3 regions of the Cupriavidus sp. UBA2010 genome follow, and region 2 is predicted to be linked to each of the others. Evidence: predicted binding sites of a transcription regulator. Region 2 holds the regulator's gene; each other region holds the start of a gene.
What was found. Region 2 encodes sigma-54, which starts transcription at its own class of promoters, with help from an activator protein. Its sites were predicted from a motif close to TGGCANGNAANCTGCTTT; they were not measured.

Region 1 (5,238 bases), on a different contig from region 2:
GCATCGGTCTGTTCGTCGCGGGCTGGGTCATCCAGTTCGTCGGGCATTACTTCGAAGGTCGCAAGCCGGCGTTCGTCGACGATCTGGTTGGTCTGCTGGTGGGGCCGCTTTTCCTCGTCGCGGAGACGGCTTTCGCGCTTGGCCTGGCGCGTGAAACGCGCGATGCGATGCTGGCGCACGCGCATTGAATGACCCGAAAACGCGCCGTCGCGCGACGCTCGCGGAATGCGAAAGTGGGGGGACGTAACGCTCCGCAGCGTGTTTGCTGATGCAAACCAGCTACAAAACACGGGGTTTTCACTTGGTTTGCCCTGCGGCATGTACGAAAACCCCTTTACTTCTGGCTGTTTCCGCTATGATTCAGTGCGTACCGGCACTGACGTTCAGCAACATGCCAAACGTTGCGATCGGCCGGCACACTATCTTCAACTCTCGTATATAGACATGGCGACCAAAGCGAAACCGACCGCGAAGACCGCAACCAAGCCCGCTGCCAAGAAGGCCGCGGCACCCAAGGCACCCGTGAAGGCACCTGTGAAGGCTGCTGCCAAGAAGGCCGCTCCGGCCAAGAAGGCTGCTCCCGCCGCTGCCGCGCCGACTCCGAAGCCGCTGAAGGACACCTTCAACAAGTCGAGCCTGGTCGCTCACCTGGTAGCCCAGACCCAACTGGAAGCCAAGGCCGTGAAGACGGTGCTGGCACACCTCGAAAACACCATCGTCAGCGCACTGAACAAGAAGGGTGCTGGCGAATTCACGCTGCCGGGCCTGCTGAAGGTGACCGCACAGCAAGTGCCGGCCAAGAAGAAGCGCTTCGGCAAGGATCCGTTCACTGGCGAAGAGCGTTGGTTCCCGGCCAAGCCGGCCAGCGTCAAGGTCAAGGTGCGTCCGCTGAAGAAGCTGAAGGACGCTGCGGCCTGATCGCCCGCATCTTTGGTAGTCGTCAGTCCGGTGCCGATTGCTCGGCGCCGGGCGACTTGAAACCCCGTGCCCGAAAGGCCCGGGGTTTTTTGTTGGGCGGGCGGGATCGGGCGGGATCAATACATCAGTAAGCCTTGAAGTTCGCCGCGACCCTTTGCCGAAGGAAATCACCTGCCGTAATCGCCGGATACCGCTTCGACGGCCCTTCGATCACCGTATCGCGGTTGGCCTGGCAGAAGAACGCAAGGCTGTGGCGCGGGCCCATGTACTCTCCCGGTGCGGGATTCCGGACGCGATGGAAGTTCGATGGCAGGCGGTCGTCGCTCCAGCGCATCAGCATGTCCCCGATGTTGCAGGTGACCACGTCCTCGATCGGCGCGATCGGGGTCCAGGCCTGGGCATCCATCTCCTTGCCGGGACACACCTGCAGACCACCCTGGCCTTCGCGCTGGAATAGCAGCGTCAGGCAGTCGAAATCGGTATGGGCGCCGGCGCGCCACAGGTCGAGCTTGTCCTGCGCCTCGGGTGGAATCGCGTAGTAATGCAGCAGCCGTAGCGTGCTCTGGTAATCCGGCGCGACCGGGTCATGCGCGCGCGAGAAGAAGTCGGTGTCGAAGCCGAGTCTGTCGGCGAAGCAGGACAGCACTTTCATTCCCACATTCCAGCATTGCGCCTCGAACTCGAGCATCGTCTGCCGGAACCCGGGCAGTTCGGCCTCCGAAGGCCAGAGTGGCGCCATGTGCGGGCGCGTGATCTGATAGGACTCCTTCTGGTCCGGCGTGCCGGTGGATGGCCTTACCTGCGCGCGCGATTCCCAGCCCGCGTTGTTGGCTTTCTGCAATGGATACCGGGCTTTTACCGTCTCCGGCAGTGCGAAGAACTGCTCGGCCATGGCAAAAGCCTGCCGTATGGCGGCCAGGTCGATACCGTGGTGCCGCAGTTGGAAGAAGCCGATGTCGGTGGCGGCACGCCAGAGCTGATCGGCAATCTCGGGCTTGCGGGTGTCGAAGTCCGACAGGTCGATGCAGCGGATCTCGCGCGTGTCGGTTTCGGAGCCGTGGGCGCCCATGCGTGATTCGCGGGCAAGCTCGTGGAGGGGAAGTGTGGCGTTGGTCATGGGTGTCCTGGTTCGGGAATGTGGGCCGATCGGTCCATCCCGGAAGCAAGACACACGCATATCGCGGCAATGCGGCTCTCGACTTCCGGGATGGACACGGAACTCAAGAGCAATTTCCTGCCGCCCCGATGCCTGGAAAGGGCGGGGCGGTTGAACGCTTCTACTCTTCTATCGTAGGTGACGCAGGATTCGGGCCAGCCGGCACGCGGCCCGATTCACCAGATTGGCGCGGCCGACGGTTACTCCGTGGCGTCGAATGCATCGTGATAGCGCACGGTGCCCACCGGCACGTCAGGCCCGAAGGCAAGGGTCTGGAAATACTCCTGCGGTACGCCGGGCAATACCAGCCGGGAATCGGCCTGGAAGCCGAATCTGCCGTAATAGGCCGGATCACCCAGCACGACGCAACCGCGTCCGCCAAGGCGCCGCAATTCATCAAGTGCCGCCAGCATCAGCACCGAGCCAATGCCCCTGCGCTGCCGATCTGGCGATACCGAGACTGGCCCAATGCCATGCCAGCCCGAATCGCCGGAGGAAATGGTGACGGGCGAGGCTGCAACGTGGCCGACGACCCCGCTTTCATCCTCCGCTACCAGCGAGAGCGTCAGGCATCCGGCACGACGCAAGCCGTTGATGATGAAGGCTTCGGTGTGGCTCGAGTGGGGCTCGTCCCTGAACGCCGCTTCCGTGAGTTGGGCGATGGTTTCAACATCCTCGGGACGCTCGGTCCGGACGGAGATGGTCATGCAGTTTTCCTCATTGATGCTCTCGCGGTGGACATCAACCATACTGCAATACGGTCAACCAATCATCCAGATCGTGGGAGGCGGGCAATGGGAAGCATTGGTGCGGTGGTGGTGGCGTCAGTCGCCTTTGTGGGCAGTCATTTCCTGCTGTCCCATCCGTTGCGGGGACCGCTGGTTCGCGTGGTCGGCGAAAAGGGGTTTCTCGGCATCTATTCGCTGGTCGCCTTCCTGACGCTTGGGTGGATGGTGATGACCTACAAGCGAGCGCCGGTCTCGTCACCGCTATGGGTGGCTGGCGACGGCATCTGGGCGGTGGTGACGGTGGTCATGCTGATCGCCTCGATCCTGCTGATGGGATCCCTGATCCGAAATCCGGCGTTGCCCACAGTTGGCCGCCCGGGCGCCTTCCCGGAGGCTGCGCGCGGCGTGTTTGCGGTAACGCGTCATCCGATGATGTGGGCCTTCGCGCTTTGGGGCGTGTGCCATATCGCTGTGTATCCGGTGACGAGGAACATCGTGGTCGCGCTGGCAATGATCGTGCTCGCCCTGGTGGGTGCCGCATTGCAGGACCAGAAAAAGGAACGGCTGCTGCCAGACCGTTGGCCGGACTGGGAGGCCAAGACGAGCTATCTGCCATTTGCGGCGATCGTCGCCGGCCGGGCCCGGCCGGCCGGATTTGGCTCGCACGCGCTTCTGGGTGGGCTTATCGTCTGGCTCGCGGCGACCTGGGCCCATCTGCCGCTCGCCGGGATTGCGGCGGGTATCTGGCGGTGGCTGTAGTCGCGACGTCGTTGCGACAACGTAGCGCCCCGGCAGAGACCGGGGGGCGTCAAATCCACTGGTCGTTCTCGACTGTACGCTCGCCCGTCGCACCGTCACCCGTGTTCACCACGCCTCGCGGCTCGATCAGCAGCAGTTTGACTTCCGCGTTCGCGCAGGGCTTGTGCTCGACGCCCTTCGGCACCACGGCCATCTGCCCGGCACGCAGCACGATCGACCCGTCGCCCGTGGGTCCCGCCCGGAAGTCGATGCGCAGTTCTCCTTCCAGGACGATGAAGGTTTCGTCGGTGTCGGCATGGCGGTGCCACTGGAATTCGCCCTCGACCTTCACGACCTTGAACTGATAGTCGTTCATTTCAGCGACGACGCGCGGTTGCCAGTGACCGTCGATCAGCGTGATCTTGTCGACCAGGTCGATGGCCCGGCACTGGCCACGATCGGCATGCATGGTGGGATGTTTGGGGGCCTGGGGCATCGTTCTCTCCGCTCAAATGTTGACGATTCGAGCTTACGCACGATCCGCGCGACGGTATTGAACGATCGTGGGTGTGCTCAGCCGCGTTGCATGTACCCGGCGACCTGCAGCCAGCGCCCTGGCGTCAGTCCGAATGTCTTCGAGAAGTGCCGCGTCATGTGGCTCTGATCGGCAAGCACAAGGATTCTCGCACGGAGCATCGACATCTCCGCTGGCGCATGACGCCGTCCTTCAACTGCGTCTGAAGGACCCAGATGCATCTATATCAGTGCGCCAGTCATCTGCGGCGACCCTTTCCCCGGGAACTGAAAGCACATTTCATATTGCGAAATCTCGGGAAAATTCCAGCGCCGGGTTCTTTTCGTTCTCCGAAAACTCGTTCCACATCGCAAAAAATGGAGTTTATCTCTTTGAAATATAAGGATAAATTAACTCTTATGTCTTATATAAGACCTTGTCGCGATGCATCAAAAACCCCCTACAATTATTTCCACGCTGCTTGCTTCGACACCCGTAGCGGCACAGGCAAACACTTCTTCAAACACGCTTCATTCTTAGGAAATTCGTATGGCTCAGTATCAAGACGACATCAAGGCAGTTGCTGGTTTGAAAGAGCAACACGGCAGCGCGTGGAATGCCATCAACCCCGAGTATGCCGCTCGGATGCGTGCCCAGAACAAGTTCAAGACGGGTCTGGACATCGCCAAGTACACCGCCAAGATCATGCGCGCCGACATGGCCGCCTATGATGCGAATCCTTCCAAGTACACCCAGTCGCTGGGTTGCTGGCACGGTTTCATCGGCCAGCAGAAGATGATTTCCATCAAGAAGCACTTCAAGAGCACCGAGCGTCGCTACCTCTACCTGTCGGGCTGGATGGTCGCTGCGCTGCGCTCGGAGTTCGGCCCGCTGCCGGACCAGTCGATGCACGAAAAGACCTCGGTCAGCGCGCTGATTCGCGAGCTGTACACGTTCCTGCGCCAGGCTGACGCGCGTGAACTGGGCGGCCTGTTCCGCGAACTGGATGCCGCTACCGGTGCCGCCAAGGCCGCCATCCAGGAAAAGATCGACAACCACGTCACCCACGTGGTGCCCATCATCGCCGACATCGACGCTGGTTTCGGCAATGCCGAAGCGACGTACCTGCTCGCCAAGCAGTTCATCGAAGCCGGTGCATGCTGCATCCAGATCGAAAACCAGGT
Region 2 (5,238 bases):
TATATCCGCCAGAAACGCGACGGCGTGGATGAGTACATCGACGGCTGGGGCGACCGCATCGAATATGACGGCAAGTCGGAGATCAACAAGCTGATCGGCAATGCACGCGCGGCGCGTGTTTCCGGTGTCGGCGCGAAAATCCTGGACGAAATCCGCGGCGCGGTGATCACGTACGACAGCCGCAACGAGTTCTATACCGCCACCGGCGGCGATAACAATGCGTCCGCCGGGAACCCTTCTGGCCGCGTGCGCGCCGTGCTGTCGCCGCGCGCGAACCCGGCCAGCGCGCCGGCCGGCGCGCCGCTCGACCTGAAGCCGTCCTCGCAGCCGGCCAAGCCCTGACCGTTTCAAGCTCCATCCGTACCCGATGAACGATACCGCCACGCTCGCCGCCCAGGCTTCTTCCGCCCCATCCACGGATAGCAGCACGCTGGTCGTGCGCCATCTGAAGAAACGCTATGGCTCGCGCACCGTGGTCAAGGACGTCTCGCTCGACGTCAAAAGCGGCGAGGTCGTCGGCCTGCTCGGCCCGAACGGCGCGGGCAAGACCACGTCGTTCTACATGATCGTCGGACTGGTCGCGCTGGACGAAGGCGATATCGTGCTCGATGGCCAGCACATCAGCGGCCTGGCCATCCACGAACGCGCGCGCATGGGACTGTCCTATCTCCCGCAGGAAGCTTCGGTCTTCCGCAAGCTCAACGTCGAGGAGAACATCCGCGCGGTGCTGGAACTGCAGGTGGTCAACGGCAAGTCGCTGCCCAAGCAGGAAATCGATCGCCGGCTCGACTCGCTGCTCGATGACCTGCAGATCGCCCACCTGCGCAACAACCCGGCGCTGTCGCTGTCGGGCGGCGAGCGCCGCCGCGTGGAAATCGCGCGCGCGCTGGCGTCGGCGCCGCGCTTCATCCTGCTCGACGAACCATTCGCGGGCGTGGACCCGATCGCCGTGGGCGAGATCCAGCGCATCGTCAGCTTCCTCAAGGCACGCAACATCGGCGTGCTGATTACCGACCACAACGTGCGGGAAACGCTGGGCATCTGCGACCACGCATACATCATCAGCGAAGGCACCGTGCTGGCCGAAGGACAGCCCGAGGAAATCATCGCCAACGAGTCCGTGCGACGCGTCTATCTGGGCGAAAACTTCCGCATGTGATCAAGCGGCCGCGACGCCGCCTTGCAGCATTCGTCAACTAGCCGTTGGCGATCACGAAGTGCCAGCGATAGGTGATAGCAATTTCCGTTCCAACAACGGGAAGATGCGCATAGAATAGGTCGCATGAAACCATCGCTTCAGCTTCGACTTTCCCAGCATCTGGCTCTGACTCCACAACTGCAGCAGTCCATCCGGCTGCTGCAGTTATCCACACTGGAGCTGCAACAGGAAGTCGAGCAGGCGCTGACCGAGAATCCACTGCTCGAACGCGAGAACGACTGGATCGAAAGCCCGCTGCGCGTGGCCGCGGACGGGTCGGTCAACGTGCAAAGCGCCCCGGCTCCGGCATCTTCCGAACCGCAAGGTAATGGCGACGATCGCGCGAACGGCGCCAACGGCGAAGACGACAGCTACGGCGACAGCTCGGGTGACGATTACGGCAGCGACTGGAGCCTGGACGATTTCGCTCGCCGGCCTCAGGGCGACGAGGACGAGAAGACGCCGATGCAGCTTCGCGAAGCGGAACCCACGCTGCGCGAGTACCTGATGGAACAGCTCACGCCGCTGAAGATCTCCACGCGCGACAAGGGCCTGGCCATCTTCCTGATCGAGTCGCTGGACGACGACGGCTACCTGGGCGCAACGCTCGACGAGATCTGCTCGGAACTACCCAAGGAACTCGAATTCGAAGTCGATGAAGTGCAGGCGATACTGACCCTGCTGCAGAGCTTCGACCCTCCTGGCGTGGGTGCGCGCAACGCCGCAGAATGCCTCACCTTGCAACTGCGCCGTCTGCAGCATCCACAGCGGGACCTTGCATTATCGATCGTCAACCACCACCTGGAGTTATTGGCCGTGCGTGACTACACGCGGCTCAAGAAAGCCCTGCAGGTTGACGAAATTGCACTTAAGGCCGCGCACGATCTGATCCGCTCGCTCGCACCGTATCCCGGACATGCCTACAGCCGTCCGGAAGCGGACTTCGTGGTACCGGATGTGTTCGTGCGCAAGAGTGGCAGTAGCTGGATCGCGCAGCTCAATCCCGACGTGATGCCGCGTCTGCGCATCAACGACATGTATGCGCAGATTTTGCGCGGTGCAAAAGGGGAAGCGGGCGCGGCCGGGCTGCAGCAGAAGCTCCAGGAGGCGCGGTGGCTCATCAAGAACATTCAGCAGCGTTTCGACACGATCCTGCGTGTTGCGCAGGCAATTGTGGAACGTCAAAAGAACTTTTTCTCGCACGGGGAAATCGCGATGCGCCCCTTGGTTTTGCGGGAGATTGCCGATACACTGGGTCTACACGAGTCGACCATTTCCCGGGTGACTACGAATAAATACATGGCCACGCCGATGGGTACTTTCGAGTTGAAGTACTTCTTTGGTAGCCACGTCTCCACGGAGACTGGCGGCGCGGCCTCATCCACGGCGATCCGCGCGCTGATCAAGCAACTGATAGGAGCCGAAGAACCCAGGAATCCCCTTTCCGACAGCCGCATCGCCGAGTTGCTGGGCGAACAGGGCTTTGTGGTCGCACGCCGCACGGTGGCCAAGTACCGCGAAGCGCTGAAGATCCCCGCAGTCAATCTCCGCAAGACTTTGTAGCCGAGCCGCAACCGCCTGCCTGGTGCGGCTCTTTCAGAAGGAGAAGCGCTATGAACTTCAAGATCAGTGGACACCACCTCGACATCACGCCGCCGCTGCGTGAGTATGTGGAAACGAAACTGGAGCGAATTGTCAGACATTTCGATCAGGTCATTGGCGTAAGCGTGCTGCTATCCGTAGACAACCACAAGGAAAAGGACAAGCGTCAGTACGCGGAAATCAACCTGCACCTCAAGGGCAAGGACATCTTCGTCGAAGCGCATCATGAAGACCTTTATGCTGCAATCGACTGTCTGGTCGACAAGCTCGACCGCCAAGTGATCCGCTACAAGGACCGCGTGCAAGGGCATGACCGGGAAGCGGTCAAGTACCAGATGGCTGCCGAACAACTACAACAACAATAAGTCGGCGGCGACACCAGGTCGCCCCTGAGAGGATAGATAGGAAGAGCAAAGCCGCGCATCTGCGCGGCTTTTTTGATGGGCGCGATGCGGATGCGCCGCTGGCGCACCCGTTACCTGAGTACCAGCCCTGCAACATTTGGTCAGCCGGGGGTGTTCGCAACTGACGCCGCTCGGTGTATGCTGCGCCATACAACAACTACAGACAGGACGGCCCCGGACAACCGGCCCGGCATTCCGCGTGGCGAAAGATCGCGCGACGGCGGGTGCAGTTTTCTGGGTGGGCAATCCGACCGGCAAGCTCGCGGCACCACTCGCGGCGCCGGCGCCGCAGCGCACAAGTGCGCAGTGGCCCTGCTCTATAATGGCCGGACGCTCCAATGCGGGCGTCCTTTTGCGCTCAATAGCCTGAATTGCCCAACGCAGCGGGACGACTCATGTGCGTCGGCTCGCCTTTCTGACTCCTCGTGCATCGCCCATGAATCGTTTGGCCAAATTGCTGCCACCCGGCAACATTAATCTCGACGTCACCGTCACCAGCAAGAAGCGGGTCTTCGAGCAAGCCGGGCTCCTGTTCGAGAACAACCATGGCGTGGCCCGGGCCACCGTGACCGACAACCTGTTCGCGCGCGAATCGCTCGGGTCCACCGGTCTTGGCGCCGGCGTCGCCATTCCGCATGGTCGCATCAAGGGACTCAAACAGCCCCTGGCTGCCTTCATGCGCCTGGCCGAGCCGATCCCGTTCGAATCGCCCGACGGCAAACCGGTGGCGCTGCTGATCTTCCTGCTTGTGCCCGAGCAGGCCACCCAGCAGCATCTGGAAATTCTTTCGGAAATCGCCCAGTTGTTGTCGGACCGGGAAATGCGCGAAGGACTGGCCACGTTACCCACGCCCGAAGCGGTCCACGAATTACTGACCCAGTGGCACCCCTGACACGACGGCAGGCCAGCGCAGCCTGACGCGATACCCGCGATACAGCCCCTCCCGAAAAGTCATCCCGCATGGAACTCACCGGCGTCACCTCCCAGTCGATCTTCGACGACAACGCAGCCGACATCAAACTCTCCTGGGTCGCCGGTCTGGAAGGGGCCGATCGAGCCTTCGACGTGGAATTCGCGCGTGAGGCGACATCGGCAGCCGATCTGGTCGGCCACCTGAACCTCATCCACCCGAACCGGATTCAGGTGCTCGGCAAACCCGAGATCCTTTACTACCAGCGCCTCGACGACGAACCCCGCAAACGTCAGATGGGCGAGCTGATCCTGCTCGAGCCGCCATTCCTGGTGGTGGCGGATGGCATGGAGCCGCCGCCCGATCTGGAACTGCGCTGCACGCGCTCGTCGACTCCGCTGTTCACGACGCCGGTATCCTCGGCGGCCGTCATCGACCACCTCCGCCTGTACCTGTCGCGCATCTCCGCGCCGCGCGTCACCATGCACGGCGTGTTCCTCGACATTCTCGGCATGGGCGTGCTGATCATGGGTGAGTCGGGCCTTGGCAAGAGCGAACTGGGCCTGGAACTGATCTCGCGCGGACATGGCCTGGTGGCCGACGACGCCGTCGATTTCGTGCGGCTTGGCCCGGATTTCATTGAGGGCCGCTGCCCGCCGCTGCTGCAGAACCTGCTTGAAGTCCGCGGCCTGGGCCTGCTCGACATCAAGACGATCTTCGGTGAGACCGCCGTGCGGCGGAAGATGAAGCTCAAGCTCGTGGTGCAATTGGTGCGCCGCAACGACGGCGAATTCGAGCGCCTGCCGCTTGATTCCCAGTACCTCGACGTTCTTGGCCTCCCGATCCACATGGTGAAGATCCAGGTGGCAGCTGGCCGAAACCTTGCCGTGCTGGTGGAAGCCGCCGTCCGCAATACGATACTGCGCCTGCGTGGCATCGATACCCTGCGCGACTTCATGGACCGTCAGCGGGCAGCGATGCAGGCCGACGTGGTTTCCCGCGGCCAGGGTCGGCTGCTCTGATCAGACAATTCCGGCCGTTTTGTGAAACGCCGGCGTCGCTTTCAATTGCTTACAAGCGGCCGGCCTCCCCTCGTCAACGCGCTTTGGGCGCGCGCCGTTTTG
Region 3 (5,238 bases), on a different contig from region 2:
GGTCGTCCCGCTGGATCCTGACGATGACGTGACGATCTTCTATACGTCCGGCACCACGGGTAAGCCGAAAGGCGCCGTCGGCACGCACCGCAATGCCTGCACGGTGGCCGTGTGCGCGCAGTTCAGCCCGCTGCGCAACCTGCTGCGCCGTGGCGAGCCGGTGCCGGAACCGAATCCGGACGCCCCACAGAAAGGGGGATTGCTGGCGGTACCGTTCTTTCACGTCACCGGCTGCATGTCCATCCTGAATGGCACGCTCGCCACCGGCGGGAAGATCGTGCTGCTCTATCGCTGGGACACGCTGCGCGCCATGGAACTGATTCAGGCAGAGCGCTGCACCGGAGCGGGTGGCGTGCCGACCATCGCGTGGCAGATTCTGGAGCACCCTCAGCGCGGCGAGTTCGATCTGTCGTCGCTCGAGAACATGAACTACGGTGGGGCCCCCGCCTCACCAGAACTCGTGCGCCGGATCAAGGAGGTATTCCCACATGCCGCACCGGGCATTGGCTGGGGTATGACGGAAACGTCGGCCACGTTCACGAGCCACAGTGCCGAGGAATACGTCCATCGTCCCGACAGCGCCGGCCCGGCGCTGCCGATCTGCGAGATGAAGATCGACGACGGATTCGGCCGGGCACTACCGCCCGGCGAGGTCGGTGAGTTGCTGGTGCGCGGCGCCAATGTGGTCCACAGCTACTGGAACAAGCCCGAGGCAACCGCGAAGACCTTCGTCGACGGATGGCTGCACACCGGCGACGTGGCGCGTATCGACGAGGACGGATTCCTCTATATCGTCGACCGCATGAAGGACATGCTGATCCGTGGCGGCGAGAACATCTACTGCATCGAGGTGGAAAGCACGCTATACGATCATCCGGCCATCATGGATGCGGCGGTAGTAGGCATTCCGCACCGCACGCTGGGGGAGGAACCCGGCGCGGTGGTCAGCCTGAAGCCTGGCATGAAGGCAACCGAGGCCGAGCTGCAGGAGTTCGTGCGCGCGCGTCTGGCGGCCTTCAAGGTGCCGGTGCGCGTGATCGTGCTGGAGGAGATGCTGCCGCGGAATCCGAACGGGAAAATCCTGAAGTCGAACCTCAGGAAGCTGTTCGCGGCTTGATTGTCTGAGGTTACGCCCCCCCTCCCTCACGCGGGAGAGGGGGGGGAAAACCTCGGTGTCTGAATATCACTTCACCGGAATCGGCGTCCCCGCCGGCACCGGCACGGCAGTGACCGAGTTCTGCGGGCTGCCGGACACGATCCGATCCGAATACGTCAGATAAACCAGCGTATTGCGCTTGCGGTCCACCGCGCGCACCACGTGCAGCGTCTTGAACAGGATCGACATGCGCTCGGAGAACACATCCTCCTGCGCCTTCATCGGACCCTTGAACGTGATCGGCCCCACCTGGCGGCAGGCGATCGACGCCTCTGGCGGATCTTCGGCCATGCCGAACGTGCCCTTGATGCCGCCGGTCCGGGCGCGCGAGACGTAGCAGGTCACCCCGTCGACTTGCGGATCGTCGTAAGCCTCGATAACGACCTTGTCCGATCCCGTCATGCGGAAATTGGTGGAAACACTGCCGATTTCTTCAGCCTGTGCCGCGCAGGCAAGCATACCGAAGGCAAGGCCCGCGGCCATGCCGATACGAAGTCTGGTCATGTCGGGGTCAGGGCGTAGCGCCCTTGATTTCGTCGTGGCGACGTTCCATTTCCTGGCGCAGCGCGCGTCTCTGCTTGGCGGCTTCAAAACGCTGGCGCTCCACTTCGTCACGCGGCTGCAGCGGCGGCACCTCGGCCGGCGCACCATTGTCGTCGACGGCGACCATTGTGAAGTAGCAGCTATTGGTATGGCGCACGACCTTGCTGCGGATATTCTCGGTCACGACCTTGATACCGATCTCCATCGAGCTGCGGCCCGTAAAGTTGACGGCAGCCAGGAACGTCACGAGTTCGCCCACGTGGATCGGCTGGCGGAACATCACCTGGTCCACCGACAGCGTAACCACGTAGCGGCCGGCATAGCGGCTGGCGCAGGCGTAGGCCACCATATCGAGGTATTTCAGGATCGTGCCGCCGTGGACATTGCCGGAGAAATTGGCCATGTCCGGCGTCATCAGCACGGTCATGGAAAGCTGGTGGGACAAATCGTTCATCGCAGGAAATCCAGATTCGGGCATTCAGGCGCCGGCAGTGTAACTCGCCGCGTGCGTGAATGGGAGCCCGGCCCACCCCAGCCATGCAAGAAACTTCCGACAAAAGAAAAGCGGCCCCACAGGCCGCTTTCTTTGCTTCTCAGACGCGATGTGCTTACTTCTTCTTGTTCACAGCGTCCTTGAAACCCTGACCTGCCGAAAACTTCACAGTCTTGGCCGCAGGAATCTTGATCGTTTCGCCGGTGCGCGGATTACGACCGGTGCGGGCAGCACGTTTGCCCGAGCTGAAGCTGCCAAAACCCACCAGAGTGACAGAGTCGCCCTTGGCCACTGCCTTCTTGATACTGTCCAGCGCAGCGTTCAGCGCGCGCTCGGCGGCGGCGTTGCTGAGTTCTGCTTCCGCGGCGATGGCCGATACCAGTTCACCTTTATTCATGGCTGATTTCCCTTGTTGGTCGTCGTCACCGGACTTTTACCGCATGGCAGAAGTCCGATCGGCGCAGTCTAATCTGCCCTTTGTGCCTTGGGCAATCCCCAGTGGCACCAATGCAACGAAAACTGCCGGAAATCGTTCTGTGGCAAGACTTAGCGGGCGTTCTCCCCCTCTATTCCGAGAATCGAAACGTCACTTTTTGCGGCTGTCCGGCATACCGAATATCGCGCGTTGACATTCCCGGAGAAATTGCCGTACCCGTCACTGGAACACGCGCCCCCCATTTACCAGGTACCAATCCCCCGCAGACTCAACAGCGCCCAGTTCAGGTGCAATGCACCGTTTCGGGTCTGCTTTGACAACACAACGTGCGCCATCACGGCGCATTTGCACCTCATTCCCTCTTTTTGGGCGTTGGCATGCCACGACTCAGAGTGGCCCGAAACGCCATCCAAGTGCCACGCGCACTGAGTTTGCGCGGTTTTTCGGCGTTCATGCCCAGATCTGGAACGGCTTTTGCATACCCATGCTCCCATTTTGAGCATGGGGCAACGATGGACAACTTGAAAACCGGTACGGATGCAATGTTCATCCTGCTTGGCGCAATCCTGGTGCTAGCCATGCACGCGGGGTTCGCATTCCTGGAGCTTGGCACCGTCCGCAAGAAAAATCAGGTCAATGCCCTGGTCAAGATCCTGGTCGATTTCGCGGTCTCGACGATTTCATACTTTTTTATCGGTTATACGGTCGCCTACGGCGTGCAATTCATGTCCGGGGCAGATGTACTGGCGCAAAAAAGCGGCTATGAGCTGGTGAAGTTCTTCTTTCTGGCCACATTTGCGGCGGCCATCCCGGCGATTATCTCGGGCGGTATTGCCGAGCGCTCGCGATTTAACCCGCAACTGGCAGCTACATTCGTGCTGGTCGGTTTCGTCTACCCCTTCTTCGAAGGCATCGCGTGGAACAACCGATTCGGCATCCAGGACTGGATCGCCTCCGTGACCGGTGCGCCGTTCCATGATTTCGCCGGCTCGGTGGTGGTCCACGCTGTCGGCGGCTGGATCGCGCTGCCGGCGGTGCTGCTGCTGGGCGCGCGCCGCGGCCGCTATCAGAAGGATGGCCGCATCAGCGCGCACCCGCCCTCGAATATTCCGTTCCTCGCGCTGGGCGCCTGGGTACTGGCGGTGGGCTGGTTCGGCTTCAATGTGATGAGCGCGCAGACCGTCGACAAGATCAGCGGCCTTGTCGCCATCAACTCGCTGATGGCAATGGCGGGTGGCACGCTGGCCGCGTGGTGGGCCGGCCGCAACGATCCCGGCTTTGCGTATAACGGTCCCCTGGCAGGCCTGGTCGCCGTTTGCGCGGGCTCGGACCTGATGCATCCGCTGGGCGCGCTGATTACCGGTGCGGTTGCTGGCGTGCTGTTCGTTCATCTGTTTACGCTGGCGCAGAACAAGTGGCACATCGACGACGTGCTTGGTGTCTGGCCCCTGCACGGCCTGTGCGGCGCCTGGGGCGGCATCGCCGCAGGCATCTTCGGCAGCCACGCGCTTGGCGGCATTGGCGGCGTCTCGATCGTGGCCCAGTTCATCGGCACGACCATGGGGATCGTGATTGCGCTGGTGGGCGGCACCGTGGTCTACGGCACGCTGAAGAAGGTCGTCGGCATTCGCCTGGATGCCGAGGAGGAGTACAACGGCGCCGACCTGACGCTGCACCGCATCTCCGCCACACCGGAGCGTGAAACGAGCTGGTAATCGAAACGCTTGCGGTCTCGAATCGCCCCAAATAAAACGGCCGGAATCATCCGGCCGTTTTACTTTGTGTTCACAAAGATTAACTTGAACTTTGATCTCGACGCGCCCAATAATGCCCTTGGGCTCCCGAAGCAACGCCGACACAGGCGTGTCTTGCAGCCCTGGCACCATCCACACCGATTTGCGCAGATTCTGCAGTGCCTGATTTTCACTTTTCCATAAAGAATTGGAGCGTGCCCCTATGGATACTTCTTCGTTGCAAAGCATCCGCGATGTGATTTATGGCTATGCCACTGTTTTCGGCGTCAAGATCCTTGCCGCCCTCGCCTTCTGGGTGGTCGGCCGCTGGCTGATTCATTTCGTGGTGCGCATGGTCCAGAATTCGCTGGCCAGGCAAAAGGTAGACCCGACGCTGCTGCGCTACGTTGGCTCGATCGTTACCGTGACGCTGAATGTCGTGCTGGTCATCGGCATCCTCGGCTACTTCGGCATCCAGACTACGACGTTCGCGGCACTGATCGCCGCAGCCGGTGTTGCTATCGGTATGGCCTGGTCTGGCCTGATGTCGAACTTCGCGGCCGGCGCGTTCCTGGTGGTCCTGCGTCCGTTCAAGGTCGGAGATTTTGTATCCGTCGGTGGTGTCACCGGCACGGTGCGCGAGATCGGCCTGTTCTCCACCACGCTAGACACGCCTGACAACGTCATGACGGTCGTCGGCAACAACAAGATCTTCAGCGACACGATCCAGAATTTCTCGGCCAATGCGTTCCGCCGGGTCGATTTGAAGGCGCAACTTGCCGGGTCGACTGACGTGGCAGCCGCCACGGCTTTGCTCAAGGAAAAGATCGCGGCCATTCCGAACGTGCTGACCGAACCGCCCGTCGATGTCGAGATC

Region 1: a site for sigma-54 is predicted at 2,215-2,232, ahead of B2246_RS22150 (isopenicillin N synthase family dioxygenase). Genes of this name have one in related genera too.
Region 3: a site for sigma-54 is predicted at 3,092-3,109, ahead of B2246_RS22105 (ammonium transporter). Genes of this name have one in related genera too.

The regions. Positions count from the first base shown of each region.
Region 1 covers NZ_DDCI01000030.1:79,664-84,901, forward strand. Annotated here, with positions in the region: gene B2246_RS22140 (DUF962 domain-containing protein) at 1-188, shown strand, start outside; gene B2246_RS22145 (HU family DNA-binding protein) at 445-918, shown strand; gene B2246_RS22150 (isopenicillin N synthase family dioxygenase) at 1,043-2,035, opposite strand; gene B2246_RS22155 (GNAT family N-acetyltransferase) at 2,275-2,781, opposite strand; gene B2246_RS22160 (NnrU family protein) at 2,869-3,561, shown strand; gene B2246_RS22165 (cupin domain-containing protein) at 3,611-4,036, opposite strand; gene B2246_RS22170 (hypothetical protein) at 4,114-4,236, opposite strand; gene B2246_RS22175 (isocitrate lyase) at 4,604-5,238, shown strand, end outside.
Region 2 covers NZ_DDCI01000013.1:280,721-285,958, reverse strand. Annotated here, with positions in the region: gene lptA (lipopolysaccharide transport periplasmic protein LptA) at 1-342, shown strand, start outside; gene lptB (LPS export ABC transporter ATP-binding protein) at 368-1,159, shown strand; gene B2246_RS09980 (RNA polymerase factor sigma-54) at 1,283-2,761, shown strand; gene hpf (ribosome hibernation-promoting factor, HPF/YfiA family) at 2,812-3,165, shown strand; gene B2246_RS09970 (PTS sugar transporter subunit IIA) at 3,641-4,096, shown strand; gene hprK (HPr(Ser) kinase/phosphatase) at 4,165-5,136, shown strand.
Region 3 covers NZ_DDCI01000030.1:71,435-76,672, reverse strand. Annotated here, with positions in the region: gene B2246_RS22125 (class I adenylate-forming enzyme family protein) at 1-1,117, shown strand, start outside; gene B2246_RS22120 (CreA family protein) at 1,184-1,660, opposite strand; gene B2246_RS22115 (acyl-CoA thioesterase) at 1,668-2,153, opposite strand; gene B2246_RS22110 (HU family DNA-binding protein) at 2,308-2,589, opposite strand; gene B2246_RS22105 (ammonium transporter) at 3,141-4,343, shown strand; gene B2246_RS22100 (mechanosensitive ion channel family protein) at 4,585-5,238, shown strand, end outside.